DNA from 2 places in the Colwellia sp. Bg11-12 genome. Region 1 is predicted to be linked to the other one. Evidence: riboswitches for the same ligand, from Rfam matches in the RefSeq annotation. Region 1 holds a riboswitch; the other holds the start of a gene.

Evidence for each region. A riboswitch is a leader RNA that binds a small molecule or an ion and turns the genes downstream of it on or off. The one in region 1 is predicted to bind cyclic di-GMP.
Region 2: it holds a riboswitch for cyclic di-GMP, as region 1 does, so the genes downstream of both, H4J39_RS17290 (DUF3718 domain-containing protein) here and H4J39_RS06410 (GGDEF domain-containing protein) in region 1, are expected to answer to the same signal.

The regions. Positions count from the first base shown of each region.
Region 1 covers NZ_JACGUZ010000059.1:100,456-106,481, forward strand. The annotation lists gene recQ (DNA helicase RecQ) at 1-884, shown strand, start outside; gene H4J39_RS06405 (cytochrome c) at 954-1,253, opposite strand; gene H4J39_RS06410 (GGDEF domain-containing protein) at 1,427-2,428, opposite strand; cyclic di-GMP riboswitch class I at 2,650-2,732, opposite strand; gene H4J39_RS06415 (hypothetical protein) at 2,879-4,711, shown strand; gene H4J39_RS06420 (hypothetical protein) at 4,744-5,229, shown strand; gene H4J39_RS06425 (hypothetical protein) at 5,290-5,544, opposite strand; gene tesB (acyl-CoA thioesterase II) at 5,697-6,026, shown strand, end outside.
Region 2 covers NZ_JACGUZ010000081.1:17,081-23,106, reverse strand. The annotation lists gene H4J39_RS17300 (monovalent cation:proton antiporter family protein) at 78-2,045, shown strand; gene H4J39_RS17295 (patatin-like phospholipase family protein) at 2,078-3,229, opposite strand; gene H4J39_RS17290 (DUF3718 domain-containing protein) at 3,430-3,789, opposite strand; cyclic di-GMP riboswitch class I at 3,853-3,954, opposite strand; gene H4J39_RS17285 (3-oxoacid CoA-transferase subunit B) at 4,203-4,859, opposite strand; gene H4J39_RS17280 (CoA transferase subunit A) at 4,881-5,588, opposite strand; gene H4J39_RS17275 (hydroxymethylglutaryl-CoA lyase) at 5,654-6,026, opposite strand, start outside.

The DNA of each region.
Region 1 (6,026 bases):
ATTTTGAACCGCCAAGAACTTTAGAGTCATATTATCAAGAGATTGGCCGTGCTGGACGAGACGGCTTAGCGGCAGAAGCGTTATTTTTGTATGATGAAAAAGATGTAGAACGTATTACCAAATATATAGCCGATGGTGATAATGAAGAAAGGGTCAATGTCGAGCAACAGCGTTTTCAAGCGTTGAAAGGCTTTATTGAAGCGCAAACTTGTCGTCGACAAGTCGTGCTCAATTATTTTGCAGAATTTACCACAAAGAAGTGTGGAAATTGTGATATTTGCTTAGATCCACCGACTCAATTTGACGCCACGGAAGCGGCGCAAAAAGTACTATCATGTGTTTTTCGTATTCAGCAGCAGGGTAACATTGAACATGTTGTACAAGTACTCAGAGGGGAATTAACCGAAAAGGTTAGACAGCTAGAACATGAAAAAGTATCAACTTTTGCGATTGGTAAAAGTAAAACACCTGGATATTGGTTTGCCATTATTAGGCAATTGATTCATTTAGGGTTTTTACAACAAGATATATCCCAACAATCTGCATTATGCTTAACACAAGCATCGCGTTCAGTGTTGAAAGGTGAGGAACCCTTAATGTTAGCTTCGCCCAGGTTACAAAAAGCGAGTTACTGGCAACAAGATAAAACCGATAAACGTTATGACCGTGTGTTATTTGTTAAATTAAGAAGTTTGCGTAAAACGATTGCAGATGCGGAAGATATTGCGCCATTCATTGTTTTCAATGATGCAACGTTATCAGAGCTTGCGCGCGTAAAGCCAAAAACATCACAGCAAATGCTAAATATTAATGGTATTGGTGATACTAAACTTGCCCGTTATGGTCATGATTTTTTACAAGTTATTCAACAGCATAATGCATAAAAAAAAACGCTCAATTGAGCGTTTTTTATATAATTATTGATGAACGAGGTTAAACAATAATTATTAAGTTTACTTTAAACTAGCGTAATAAGCCGCAATATTTGCGATATCTTCATCACTTAAACCCATAGCCATAGGTCCCATTATCGCATTTTTACGTGTTCCAGCTTTAAAAGCCTTTAATTGGCTCACCGTATAAGCTTCTTTTTGTCCAGCAAGATTTGGGTACATTGGAACTGCAGAGATACCTGCAACGCCATGACAAGCGGCACACATACCAGTTTTTGCTTTACCAGCAGCAACATCACCAGCAAAAACAGGAGATGCCATCATTAAAGTAGCTGCAACAGCTAAAGTAATTTTTTTCATAACTTATTTCTCTCTTAGTCGTTAGGATTTTTATACTTGCTTCAGTATATGAGAAAAGAGGATGGCTGTCGTTGACTTTCTTAAGCTAAGTAATAGCAATGCATAATTCTTTGATTTACAAACCAGAATAAACTTTTATTAGCTAAAGTCTGAATCGACTTATTCGTAAATTATTAAAAAATTAATGCGTTATTGTCAAGGGGGTAATCAGGGAGCAAGCGTCGAGCTTTCTTTAAAATATTGTTGGCATTTTCAGCGATATTAAATATTTCCACGCCAATTGATAAAGTCATTCGAGGTAATCTAATTCCCGATTTACTACTCACAAAACGAAGTTTCTCAACGCCCTGTGATATTTTATCAGCGATTTCTCTTGCGCTTGCTTTATCAACATCAGGTAAGAGTATTAAAAACTCATCTTCGCCAGAACGAATCGGCAATCCGCTGTCATCAACATAGCTATTAACTTTACTGGCTATTTTTGACAATAGAACATCGCTAATTAAATGACCAAATTGTGTATTAATTTCTGACAGTTGATTTACATTGACTAAAATCGCTGCAATCTGTCGGTTTGGATCTTCTGTTAACCATAAGTCTAAATGTTTAGACATAGCTTTACGATTATAAAGCCCTGTCAGGGGATCCATATAAATCTCTTTACGTGCTTCTTTCAATTCAACTTGTAATGCACGTGTCTTTTCACAAGTCAATGAAATATGCTCAGCAAACTTTTGTTGGTGTAGTTTAAATGCCTGAGATGCATGGCGTATACTATTTGCTGCAGAAATTGCTGTTTGTTTATCAGAAGATTGTAAGTGATCTATATTATTATCTAGGTTGGTAATAAGTTTATTAATACTTAAAGATGACTTTTGGCTATTTTTCTCAACATGAGTAACAACCTCTTCTAGTTCATCAATAATTTCGTCTCTGAAGTTACTCTGACCTAAAATGTATTGACGGTAGTTTTCTTCAATAAAGAAATTATCGAGTTTCTTACCTGAGGTAAGTTGATTTTCAATGGTTGTATTAAGTGGAATATTTTTCTTATTAATATATTCGTAGCTTACTGCATAATTAATAGGGCTGACAGGCAAATACCACCGCTGTAATTGTTTTACAGCCATATTCATTTTTTGTTCAGCTTGTTTTATGGAATCATGATATTTCATCGTTCCATCTCAATATAAGCACCCAAGTAAAATTTTGTTAGCCTATCTTCTAGTAAAAACAAGTAAAGTGCCAGATATATTTTTTATTGAAAAAAATAGAGCTTTTATTAACACTTGTTATTTAGTATCTAGATATTGAGTGGTAGAAAAAGGGAGGAAGGCGCGCAAAGTATACCGAAAGCAAACTGTTCAAGAATAGACAAGCCCCCACTATATCTAAATTTGGCAGTTCCGCTATCTTAGGTTTCCCCTTAGACCGGTAACTTTGCGTCTCTAGCTTTCACTAGATTTGCCCTTTTCGAGTTTTAGAAACTCGAATTTCATTATAAGCGTTGAACTATGCTTGTAAACCTTTATTATGAATATTCGTTGAACTTTAACTTAAACCTATAAATAAAAGATAAATTTATAGTTGATAACTACTCATTAAATCAAGGATTTTAGCTAATAATGTTTTATAAATTGCTGGTGATTCTTTGCTTTTTTATGGTTACTTCATTTTGTTTTGCTAGTGATACTCTAAAGATTGAACAAAATATTAAAGATGTCGAACGGTATTTTTTACAAGAATCTGAAAACCTTCCGTATGAAGAAATAATTACCCTATCAATAAATATTCTTGGATCCCGAGAAAATTATACGACGCAAACCCGTGGTAAAATCTTTATTTTACTTGCCGATGTTGCTAATAATAAAGGCGAAGATGCTGATGCTTTGCAATTTGCACAGGACGGGCTCTCTTTGCAAGGACTTAGTCATTCGATAAAATTCAATTTACTCCTTAAAGTTGCCCATGGTTATTATTTACAGGAAAAATATGCGCAAACACAAGATTTTGCCACAAGGGTAATTTTAATGGCAGAGTCCTCTGATGTTTTGAAATATCGATTGGTTGCACTCAGTTATCGAGCGGTTAGCTATGCTTTGCAAAGTGAAAATGATTTAGCGATGAATGATCTTAATCAAGTTGAGGTGTTAATATCAGTGAATCCTCAATATAGGGATCACCTTTGCTTGTTAGAGATATTGGCAACAGCGCACTATTATTTAGGAGATTATCAAACTGCACTTACCATGCAAAATAAATTATTAACGCTAAAATTTGATTTAGATAAACTGGCAAATATTGATCAAACTTACCTACATTTAGGGCGTGCTTATTTTCAGTTAAATTTACTTGATGATGCCTATAATGCTTATTGGGAAGCGCAAAAAAGTAGTGAAAATAAAAACGCTCCAATTCGTGTTGCCTATGCTAAGTTAGGCTTGGCAGAGGTATTACTTAAACAAAGAGAGTTTCAAGATTCACACAACTGGCTGTTATCGGCAAGCGCTACATTTAATGAAAAAAGCTTAAATAAACCTTATTTAACTTCATTAATCTTATTGGCTGAGACTGCAAATCATTTAGACAATAACGCTTTATATCAACATTATCTTCAATTAGCTGAATTAATGGCTAAAAATGTAAAGTTATCAATAAAACAGAGTAAATTGTTACTTTTACTTAGTGATATGTACCAGCAAAATGGCGATTATAAAAATGCCTTAGAACTGCACAAAAATTATCTTGAGCTCCTCCAACATTTTCAAAAAAAGTCCCAGCCATCATTAGCTATTAATACTCCTCAAATGTTGAGTGCAAATAACAAAAGTCTAAAATTAATGCTCAATTTGACTGAAAAAAGTAAATTACACAGTCAGTTTAGTGCAAAGTATATCGCTCAAAAAGAGATAATATATCTTTTAAGTTTTATAGTTTTTATCTTGCTGATTACGTTGGCTTATTTTTGGTTAAGACAAAGAACATTGCGGTCGAAACAGGTCTATGATGAAGTTGAACAACCAATATTTTATTTAGTCACTCCCTCTCAAACCAAAAGAAACTATCAGCTAAACTATAAGATGGCGAGAAAATATGATTATCCACTCGCGGTTGGTTATTTGTCAGTGATCAATTGGCAAGAGTTATCCTTTCACTTTAATGACAAAATTATGCTTGAGGTTTCGAAAACATTAGCGACTTTACTTAATGAATCAAAAGGTGAATTTGATGAAGCAGGCACTATTAACGATGGTGAATATCTACTCTTAGGGCCTCATCAAACAGAAAGTGAAATAGCCGCTAAATTACATGGTCTAGCTGAGGCAATTAAGGTAAGATTCTTCGCCAATTTGGGAGATTATTCGGTGAAAATTGGTTATGCTTACGGCTTGCCAACTGCTCAAGATATTGATCCTTATATCTTTTTGTCACGTTTAAGTGAAACCACTAAAGCGTAATAGAATATTGTTTTTATATTAATAGGTTTTATATGATTTTTGTATTATCCATAGCAGTGCTTTTCATTGCTTTGAGTGTTTATTTTTATTTTCGGGCGGAAGGATTACAACGAGCATTATCTAATGCGAAAAAAGAATTCTATAGCACACAAAAAGAAAATAAGCTTTACATGGACTCAATGGCACTTATCGCTAAGCGACATGAGGGCTTTGTGAAAAATCGATTACAAATAATTAAAGAAAATGAAATACTCGAGCTCGAAACGATTGAGATCATTACACCGCTTATTAATAACTATGCCGCTATTTTTATTGAGTGTTTAAAAGGAAAGGGTAAGCTGCAACCTATCGCTAAAAAGTGTTATGAAAGTTACGGCGATGAAAGCTTTAACAAATTAGTCGCTTATGTGTCTAAACAAGATGCGAGCATAAAGCGTATGTGGTCAAGTAATAATTTAAGTGGCTACATTTCTTTAATTGAAGCGCTATTACTTAGTAATATAAAGGAAGATGCTTAGTTAAGGCATTTATCCGGAACAGCTTTTTTTGAAAATAACAAATAATAAGAGAGCTTATTTTTAAGGTCGAATAGTAATACTTGGTGTTGAATTTACTTCACCTTCACCATTAATCGTGGCTGTTTTACCATTGCATTGTAATATAGCTAAACTGCCATTATTACTATTTCTGATAAAAGATAAGTCGTAACCAAACTGTGTCATGCTACTTGCAGCAAACTTCTGTGCGAGTGATAGTTTATCCCATAAAGATGCTTCTTCAGGAGTATATTGCCTTCTCTCTAATAACACTTCTCTTTCTAGTAACGCTTCCATTATAATCTCTTCGTATTTTTAGTCTGTTATATTCGATATAAGTAGATACTACCTTGCAGCGTATGAATTTTCAACAATTTTAAAATGCTGCTAAAGATATAAATTATAAATATGTTATAGTCGAAATTTTCTACCAGTGAGTGCTAAATATTATGAGTCAAGTGTTGGATGATTTATCTTCGTTATTACAATTAGAAGTGATCGAAGAAGGAATTTACCGTGGTCAAAGTCAAGATTTAGGTTTTCGAGTGCTATTCGGCGGACAAGTCATGGGGCAAGCCGTCTCAGCCGCACAAGAAACAGTAGATTCGGCGCGTAATGTCCATTCACTTCATTCTTATTTTTTACGTCCTGGTGATGCGAGTAAACCAGTCGTTTATGAAGTAGAGAATATCCGTGATGGTAAAAGCTTTAGCACCCGCCGTGTTAAGGCTATTCAAAATGGTAAAGATATTTTTTACATGACCGCCTCTTTTCAACAG
Region 2 (6,026 bases), on a different contig from region 1:
TTGTTTTAGACTCAAAGATGAACGATATATTTCTTATAAACTTATTACCGATGTGCATTATAAAATAAGGATTTTTTGTGACAGGTCATTTTGAACTCTTAGCTATTCTATCAAGTGCTGTACTTATCGTTTGGCTATTCCGCCGTTTACATTTACCAGCCATTTTAGCCTACTTAGTGGCAGGTATGCTGGTTGGAGATCATGGCTTATCGTTGGTGCAGGACCAAGTTGACTACGATCACTTCGCTGAGTTGGGTATTGTCTTTTTACTTTTCACCCTAGGTTTAGAATTCTCATTACCTAAATTAATTGCAATGCGTCACTTAGTATTAGCGGTCGGCAGTTTACAAGTGGGTATATCGTTAGTTTTTTTTATGGGCATTGCTTTATTTTTTGGCCAGACATTTGCGAGTTCCTTGGTGATAGGCGGAATAATCGCGCTTTCTTCTACAGCCATTGTTATTCGACAATTGAGCGAAACGGGGGCAATGAAACGAAAGTCGGGGCAGTTGTCTGTGGCTATTTTGCTTTTTCAGGATGTTGCCGTTGTTCCCTTATTAATTATTATTCCTATGTTTGCTCAAGAATCAGATACCTCAATGGCTGTAGAGCTTATGATTGCTTTAGTAAAAGGTGTATTTGTTGTCACTTTATTAATGTTTGCGGGTAAGTGGCTTTTACCACGCTTATTTAATTTAGTTGCACAAGTAAGGACAGATGAGTTGTTTGTTTTAACGACTTTGCTGGTAACCTTAGTCGCTTCGTCATTAACACAATGGTTTGGTTTATCAATGGCTTTAGGGGCTTTTCTTGCCGGGATGATGCTTGGGGAAAGCCAATATAAACATCAGCTTGAAGCTGATATTCGTCCCTATCGAGATATTTTACTTGGGCTGTTTTTTGTTACCGTCGGTATGAAGCTCGATATTGGTATTGTCTACGCTTCACCTTTTACCATTCTCGGCGTTATGGTGAGTTTTATGGTCGTGAAAATACTCATTATTGCCTTTCTAGCACAACGAGCTGGAGAAGCGTCTAAAGATGCGTGGGCAGCAGGTTTTATGCTGGCGCAGATGGGGGAGTTTGGTTTTGTGCTTATTGCTTTAGCTAATCAGGTTAAATTACTACCCGTTGAAACCGCTTCTATTTTATTAGGTGCCGGGGTTTTGAGTATGGCGATAACACCTTATATGATTAACAATGCCCGTCGTTGGTCGTTGCTGCTCAGTAATGAAAAACCGATAGAGACCGACCATTTAACTGAACTGCCCGAGCAAACAGAATTAAGTGATCATGTGATTATTTGTGGTTTTGGCCGTATTGGTCAAACTGTGAGTCGCTTTTTAAAACAAGAATCTATCAAATTTGTTGCTATAGATATAGATCCCTTACGCACATCTAAAGCGAGGGACGCTGGCGAGAATGTACTCTTTGGTTCATCAAGACAAACTGAATTGCTACAAGCGGCTCATTTATCACAAGCTAAACTGGTCGTGATCGCTTTTGGTGAAGATAAACAGTCGCTTGAGGTTATTCAAAAAGTTAGATCACTCTCACCTGATGTGCCAATTCTCGTACGCACTCGAAATGACGACCAACTTCAAGCATTACAGGAAGCGGGGGCTAACCAAGTTGTTCCAGAGAGCTTAGAGGGTAGTCTTATGCTTGTATCACAAGTGTTATCGTTAACAGGCGTTCCTTTCTCTCGTATCATACGCCGAGTACAAAAAGAACGTAAAGACCACTACAGCCATTTACATGGCTTTTTTCAAGGGGAGCATACAGACATGAGCCCTGAAGCAATGGACCGCATTGAATTTGCAAATGCAATAATACTGACCGAAAATTCTTTTGCTATTGGTCACTCAATAGCATCACTGAACTTATCAACAAAAAGGGTTACGGTGGTGGCGCTTCGCCGCAATGATGTTGAAACAGAACAACCAGATGGAGCGACTATCCTTCAGGCACAAGATACATTGATCGTTCGTGGCAAGCCTAGACGAGTTGAGCGAGTTGAACGATTTGTGCAAGAAGGTGGCTAAGGTGACTTTTAAGCAAATATAACGAGCACTCTTTATAGTGACAAAAATTTTCGAATCGCCGTTTCTTGCTCCATAGCATCTTCAAAACCTAACTTAATTAATTGGCGGCAATAGTTTTTTTCAAATAATAAATAACTCACAATACTCGACTCTGAGTCATTAGAAATGCCTACGCTGCGTAATAATAAACGTATAGACAGTGGTAAGTCTGAAAAATAATCTACGGCGATAGCGTTAAAGTCATGACTTGGATTAATCAGAAAAGACGATATAGGTTTTAAGCCATCTTTTTCTTTTCTCACTTCTGGCGGTATAAGCTTTATTGTTTCGTTAATTCGCTCTAAGCGTTCTATGTCACTGTGCAACGTATCTGAAAAAATAGTATCAAGTAAATGACCAGCCACAGTCGATGTTGTTGGTGGATGAGGGTTGTTTACTTTACTATGAAGTGGGGCTTTAGGTTGATCAACACCAATAATAAATAGGTTTTCTCCACCTAAATGTATGGCTGGACTTAAGGGGGAAAGCTGATGTATAGAGCCATCACCATAATGCTCTTGGCGAATTTTTATCGAAGGAAATACCAATGGGATAGCAGCAGAGGCCATTAAGTGCTCACTGTTAATTTGACAAGGCTCACCACGACGTTTAGCCCTAAACCATGGCGAAATAGACTCTTCTGATTGATAAAAACTGATTGAATCCCCATTACTATAGCTTGATGCAGTAATAGAAACCGCTGATAAGTAACCGCGTATAATATTGGCGTCGATGCGCTTAAAGTCAACAACCATATTTAGCATGTCACGAAGTGGCGCATTGTTTAGTAAACTACGCGCACTTTTATTCGCATAATCAGCTTGGAAACTAGCGAGCATACCTTTAGCTAAATGAGAAAAAACTCTGATACCGTCGCTATGATAAACTCTACTGGTATTAATGTTTTTCCAGACCCATTCAAGCTTCTTTACCCCAAGATGAAAGCATGACGAGTAACATGCCAATGCTGTGGTATTGATGGCACCAGCAGAAGTACCACATATAATAGGAAAGGGGATACCATGATTTCTTGGAACAAATTTGGATATTGCAGAAAGTACGCCTACTTGATAAGCCGCTCGGGCCCCACCACCAGTAAGTATTAAAGCATTCTTACTGTCTTTATAATTTCTCTTGGTTAACATGTAAATCGCAATTTTATTAATATGAGTATAGTTTAATCAGTTTCATAGCGCTGTGCTAGGGCTTAGTGAGTGAAAAATAGGTTTGGAAGAAAATAGGTGAAAAAAAAACCTGCAGAAGCAGGTTTTTTAAATGACATAGAATTATTATCTAGTAAAACTGTACACTTGGTTTAACAAATAACGTCTACTAAAGAATAAGTTTAGCTGCTAACACGTTCGTTAGCTGCGTCTATCAATGGTTGCGATCCGGCTTGCAAAATAGTTAAGTTAGCTGAGACAACTTTCTTTGGTAATTTTGAAATCATCAAAGAACCTGTTTTAACTGAACCCTGAGACGATGCAAACGCCAACAGATTCTGTCCATTACACTCAATACCTTTAAAGATACTACGAATTTTTAATCTATTCGTTTTTAAAAATGTACGCATGCGTTTTTTGTCGTCCGCAGCAACATACTGACAAATACTTTGTGCAATGTTAGATGCTTGTGCTTTCGGCGCCGATACAACAGACGTCAGTGTTAAAATAGTGATGGTAGAAGCTAGTAATAATTTTTTCATTTTAGTAACCTTTTAATAAATTTAGTTAGTAAAGGAAAAAACCACGGGATGTACCTTGTATAACGAGGTGACTCCGCTGTCATAGGATCTACATTATAAAAACATAAATCCCTTAGACCGGTGGTTTTGCGTAACACGATTTCACGTGTTTTGCCTTTTCTTTGTCTCTTTTAGTATTGCTAATTGAGTAATTAAATGCAAGACAAATGTGCAAAATTGTAAAGGTGAGCGACTACTTATTTAAAATTAATTGTTTTCTATGGTTATATTTCACAAGTAAAACAAGAACTTAATTAAAAAGTATCTATTGTTTATAAATTATGGCGATTTTTAGCAGAGGTGAAAATTTGTAACAAAAAAGAGAGTCATCTCTCTTCTTTGTTTTTTTCTGGTAAACAGGTGGTGTTTAATTGTTAAAATTTCATTTCAGGGACATTATTGGGTACAATTAATTCACCTTCAGTGAGTTTTATAATTTCTTCAACACTTACACCTGGCGCGCGCTCTAATAAATGGAATTTACCGTCTTTAATTTCAATAAAAGCTAAATCAGTCAGTACTCTTTTAATGCAACCTTTACCGGTTAATGGCAAAGTACAGTTAGAGAGTAATTTTGACACGCCATGCTTTGATGCATGGGTCATGGTAACAATAATGTTATCAGCACCAGCAACTAAATCCATTGCGCCGCCCATGCCTTTTATGAGTTTACCGGGGATCATATACGAAGCGATGTTACCGTTTACATCAACTTCAAAAGCGCCAAGTACGGTCAAGTCGACATGACCACCACGGATCATTGCAAAAGACTCTGCGCTATCAAAGACAGAAGCGCCTTTTGCCATAGTGACTGTTTGTTTACCTGCATTAATTAAGTCGGCGTCAATCTCATCTTCAGTGGGAAATTGTCCCATGCCGAGTAAGCCATTTTCAGACTGCAACATAACTTCTATTCCTGCTGGAATGAAGTTAGCAACGAGTGTTGGAATGCCGATACCTAAATTAACGTAATATCCGTCTTGTAATTCTTGTGCTACGCGTTGTGCTAGTTGTTCTCTTGATAAAGCCATGATTAAACCTCCAAAATTATTTTATGACTGAGCAATACGAACAGTGCGTTGTTCAATGCGTTTCTCAAATGACCCTAGAATAAGGCGATCAACGTAAATACCTGGGGTATGAATTTGGTCGGGGTCTAACTCACCAGGTTCAACAATTTCTTCAACTTCAACAACGGTAATTTTACCTGCTGTTGCTGCCATGGGATTAAAGTTTCGTGCTGTTTTTCTATAAACCAAGTTACCGTAACGGTCAGCTTTCCATGCTTTAATAATAGCAAAGTCGCCTTTAATGGCAGGTTCAAGGATATACATTCTTCCCTCAATTTCACGCTCTTCTTTACCTTCTGCTACGGGCGTTCCGTAACCTGTTGCTGTAAAGAAAGCGGGTATACCAGCACCACCGGCTCGCATTTTTTCAGCGAGTGTGCCTTGTGGTGTCAGTTCTACTTCTAATTCTCCATTCATCATTTGGCGTTCAAACTCAGCGTTTTCACCCACATAAGAAGCAACGATTTTTTTGATTTGACGGTCTTGTAGTAATACACCTAAACCAAAATCGTCAACACCACAATTATTTGAAACAAGTGTTAACGCTTTAGTACCTTTACGTTTTATTTCACTAATTAGGTTCTCTGGAATACCACATAAACCAAAGCCACCTGAAATAACAGTCATACCGTCTTCAAGTCCTGCCATCGCTTCTTCGTAGCTTGATACTACTTTGTCAAATCCGGCCATTATTCAATCCTCATTAAATTGATATCTGCGGTGTATTTATAATACACTGCTATTTTTTATTATATTTATGCTTGTGCGCGGTACGCATTAGACACTTTAGATGAAGGTGTTTTACCTAATTTATCACTGATAAACCAACCAGCACGTACTAATTTATCTAAATTGATACCCGTATCAATATTCAAACCATTCAATAAATAAACAACATCTTCAGTAGCAACATTACCAGAAGCGCCTTTAGCATAAGGGCAACCACCTGAACCCGCAATGGCACTGTCAATAACAGCAATGCCATTTTGTAAAGCAGTGTAAATGTTAGTTAACGCCTGACCATAAGTATCATGAAAATGAACAGCTAGCTTAGCTTTTGGTACACGGGCACTTACCGCTTGCAGCATCTTCTGTACGCTCATCGGAGTACCGACACCAACAGTATCG